DNA from 2 places in the Ruminococcus sp. RTP21484sp1_RTP21281st1_A8_RTP21281_210402 genome. Region 2 is predicted to be linked to the other one. Evidence: predicted binding sites of a transcription regulator. Region 2 holds the regulator's gene; the other holds the start of a gene.

Region 1 (2,192 bases), on a different contig from region 2:
CTCTACCAGGGCCGGGCAGGAAGCTTATATTTATGCACTTTTACGGGAAATGGAGACGGTTTCAAAGAATCTGAAAAAACGTCCGGTAGATACAGTTTTCATTGGCGGGGGAACACCTTCTGTGCCGGAATGTGATGTAATGGAAAAGCTTTTACAGGGGCTGAGAGATTATTTTTTGTTTTCGGCGGATGCGGAGGTAACGATTGAAGCAAATCCTGGAACATTGACGCCTGAGAAACTTTCTATTTACAGAAAATACGGAATTAACCGGATCAGCATTGGCTTACAGTCGCCAAACAATAAGGAACTGGCTATGCTTGGAAGAATTCATAATTATGCACAGTTTCTGGAAAGCTTTCAGATGGCAAGAGAGGCTGGCTTTTCCAATATAAATGTGGATCTGATGTTTGCCATTCCGGGACAGTGTTATGAAGGTTGGATAGAGAACCTTCGGATGGTGGCGGCACTTGGCCCGGAGCACATTTCGGCATACAGTCTTATTATTGAAGAGGGCACCCCTTTTTCCAGAAAAAAGCTGGATTTGCCTGATGAAGATACGGAGTACCGCATGTATGAAGATGTTGCTGTAGTTCTGAAAGAGTATGGCTATCATCAGTATGAGATTTCCAACTATGCAAAAGCAGGGTGTGAATGCAGACATAATGAAGGATACTGGCAGAGAAAGGATTATCTGGGGCTTGGGCTTGGAGCGGCTTCCTTATTGGGAAAGGAACGTTTTTCCAATACTTCCGATATGCAGGAATATCTGAAAAACAGCAGTGCACCAGAAAAAATTCGAAAAAACAGGGAACTTCTTACAAGAGAAGATGAGATGGCAGAGTTTATGTTTCTTGGACTTCGTATGACACAGGGCGTGTCCAAAAAGGAATTTCAGGAGTATTTTGGCACTGCAATAGAGAATATATATGGAGAAGTTCTGAAAAAATATAAGAAACAGGGACTGCTGTTGGAAGAAAGCGGCAGGATATTTTTATCAAGAGAAGGCGTTCATGTGAGTAATGCAGTGATGGCAGATTTTTTGCTGTAAGTTTTGGTGGAAAAAGAATTTAGAAATGGTTGACGAACAAATGTTCCTGTGATATTCTTGAAGAACACATTAAGAAATGTCTGAGCCGGAGGATTCCGGATCAGATCAGGATACAGGGAGTTACAGCCGGTGCTTTCCGGTTAAGAAATGGAGGAACAGATGGCAGCAGAGAATAAGAAACAGTTTATCAGAATCAGAGGAGCCAATGAGAATAACCTGAAGAATCTCAGTGTGGATATTCCCAGAGATAAGTTTGTAGTTCTTACCGGCTTAAGCGGATCAGGAAAGTCTTCACTGGCATTTGATACGATCTATGCAGAAGGGCAGAGAAGATATATGGAATCTCTGTCTTCCTATGCCAGACAGTTCCTTGGCCAGATGGAGAAGCCAGATGTGGAGAGCATAGAGGGACTTCCACCGGCTATTTCTATTGACCAGAAGTCTACTAACCGCAATCCCAGATCCACAGTAGGAACGGTGACAGAAATTTATGATTATTTCCGTCTTTTATACGCCCGTGTTGGTATTCCACATTGTCCGAAATGCGGCAAGGTGATCGCCAAGCAGACAGTAGACCAGATGGTGGATCAGATTATGGAATTGCCGGAGCGCACCAGGATCCAGCTTCTTGCACCGGTAGTACGAGGACGCAAGGGTACCCATGCGAAATTACTGGATCAGGCCAGACGCAGCGGTTATGTACGTGCGGAAATCGATGGAAATGTGTATGAACTTTCTGAGGAGATTACCCTGGATAAGAATATTAAACATACGATTGCCATTATTGTAGACCGTCTGATCGTGAAGCCTGGAATTGAGAAAAGACTTACAGATTCTCTTGAGACAGTATTGAATCTGGCTGACGGATTGGCTGTGGTGGATACAATGGACGGAAATTATATGAATTTCAGCCAGAGCTTTTCCTGTCCGGATTGTGGAGTCAGTATTGATGAGATCGAGCCAAGAAGTTTTTCATTTAATAACCCATTTGGGGCCTGCCCGGAGTGTCTTGGCCTTGGTTATAAGATGGAATTTGACCCGGATCTTATGATCCCGGATAAGTCTCTGAGCATTTCTGAAGGGGCTATTGTAGTGATGGGCTGGCAGTCTTGCACAGATAAGAGCAGTTTTACCAATGCTATTC
Region 2 (2,192 bases):
AAAATCTGCTGCTGTAATGTTCTCCACAGTCTTATTCTCATAACCGTCCATAGAATAGAGGATAATGCCGTCTTCCTGGGCTTTACAGATATTCTGTCCACCGATGGTCACTACTTGTGAATCTGCATTCCCGTCAGTGGAAATTCCCTCATACTGAAGGATGCTTCCCTCCAGCTGGTTCTTAAAACTGTAGGTGTTGTTAAATTTACTTCCGGAAAATCCCTTGGAAAAGCTGAGCATAGAACTGCGGATTTTCTCCAGTTCGTCCGCAGTCAATGCAGACTTGGTTTCTGCAATTTTTCCGGAACTTAATCCGTAAACAGCACCGTTGGCATTGATCTTACTTCCCTCCCGGGCATAATAATTCACATAACCGGAGGATTCTGCCTTAAAAACACTCTCTTCCCGAAGAGAAATACCAGTGTAGGTCTCGTTTCGTGATAAAGGACCTGTGGTAACCTGGTAAGATTCGATGTGTGTGGAGGTTACAAGTAAAAATGCAGTAAAAATCATATATAATAACAATACACCAAAAGCAACGGTGGCAATATTCAGTCCGAATATGTTCTTTAACTGGACAAAAAGTCCTGCCATTTTGCCAGGCTTGTTAGATTTCTTCTCGGACAAGCGGATTCCCCCTTTGTTTTTGAGTCGGGCTCTGAATTTTCATACCAAACAATTGTACCATTTTTTGCCGGTGAACACAAGGAAAAGAAAACGAAAAGTGTGTGAACAAAGCTGGAAGCTGTGAACAGCCTGCATATCAAAAAACGAACATATTTTCAGAATATCTGTTTGCTTAATTAAGAAAAATATGGTATGATAAGAAAAAGTTGAATGAATTTCGGAGGAAAACTCTTATGACATATGGTAAAATCAGCAAAAAACAGCAGGAAATTTTAGAATATATTAAAAGTGAGATTCTGAACCGCGGATTCCCGCCAGCAGTTCGTGAGATTTGTGAAGCTGTAAATCTGAAGTCTACATCATCTGTTCATGCCCATCTGGAAGCTCTTGAGAAGAACGGATACATCCGCCGCGATGCCACGAAGCCAAGAGCCATAGAGATCATTGATGACAATTTCAATCTTGTCCGCCGTGAAGTGGTCAATGTTCCGCTTGTAGGTACCGTAGCCGCCGGACAGCCTATTCTGGCTGTAGAGAATGTAGATGGCTACTTCCCCATCCCGGCAGAATTTATGCCCAATGAACAGAGCTTCATACTGAAGGTAAAAGGCGACAGTATGATCAATGCAGGAATCTTCGATGGTGATCAGGTTCTGGTAAAGCAGCAGCCAACTGCAGATAACGGCGACATTGTAGTTGCCCTGGTAGAGGATTCTGCCACAGTGAAGACCTTCTATAAGGAGAAGGGCTACTACCGCCTTCAGCCAGAGAATGACACTATGGATCCCATTATCATTACAGGAGAAATCCAGATTCTGGGTAAAGTATTTGGTGTCATGCGTTTTTACCAATAGTCATAAAAAATTTCCCCTTTAGCAAACAATTGCTGTTTCCAGACAATTTGTTTACCAAAGGGGACTTTTTTATTTCTCTAAAAACGCGTCCATCTCCAGAACCTTTCCATCTCTCCAGATTCTCTCCAGATCATAGAAAAGTCTGTTTTCCTCATCAAACACATGCACGATCACATCGCCGTAATCCATGAGAATCCAGCTGGAATTGCGGTTTCCCTCAATCTGCTTCGCCTCAAAGCCAGCACGTCCAAGCTGCTCCTCCACATTATCGACGATCGCCTGAACCTGATTGGAGTTTGTACCGCTTGCGATTACGAAATAATCTGCAATTACAGAAACATTATGAATATCAATTACCTTAATATCCTGTCCCTTTTTATCATCAATTGCCTTGCAGGCAATCTGTGCCATCATTTTCTCTGTACTTACTGTACTCATTCTGATCTGCTCCTTTCTTAATAATGCTTATACTGACCTAATATTATTTTAAATTCCTGCGAGAACAAAAGGCTTTAAAAGTGAAATAATATCCTCTGTCAGGTGGTACCTGGCCTTCGCTCGTGCGAAATATCTCGCATCTCGTAGAATGTTAATTGTAAATAGTAAAAATATTCGCCAGTATATGCGGAGTATTAATTATCAGATACGTTATTACGCTTATTATGCAATTCTTTATAATAAATATAAGCCTCCTTGGAAGTTGGCTCAATA

Evidence for each region. Region 2 encodes LexA, which represses DNA repair genes until DNA is damaged. Its sites were predicted from a motif close to CNAACANNTGTTNG; they were not measured.
Region 1: a site for LexA is predicted at 1,082-1,095, ahead of uvrA (excinuclease ABC subunit UvrA). Genes of this name have one in related genera too.

The regions. Positions count from the first base shown of each region.
Region 1 covers NZ_JBCPGE010000034.1:36,317-38,508, reverse strand. Annotated here, with positions in the region: gene hemW (radical SAM family heme chaperone HemW) at 1-1,048, shown strand, start outside; gene uvrA (excinuclease ABC subunit UvrA) at 1,208-2,192, shown strand, end outside.
Region 2 covers NZ_JBCPGE010000029.1:17,236-19,427, reverse strand. Annotated here, with positions in the region: gene AB5170_RS14110 (HlyD family efflux transporter periplasmic adaptor subunit) at 1-627, opposite strand, end outside; gene lexA (transcriptional repressor LexA) at 861-1,481, shown strand; gene rsfS (ribosome silencing factor) at 1,551-1,919, opposite strand; gene yqeK (bis(5'-nucleosyl)-tetraphosphatase (symmetrical) YqeK) at 2,114-2,192, opposite strand, start outside.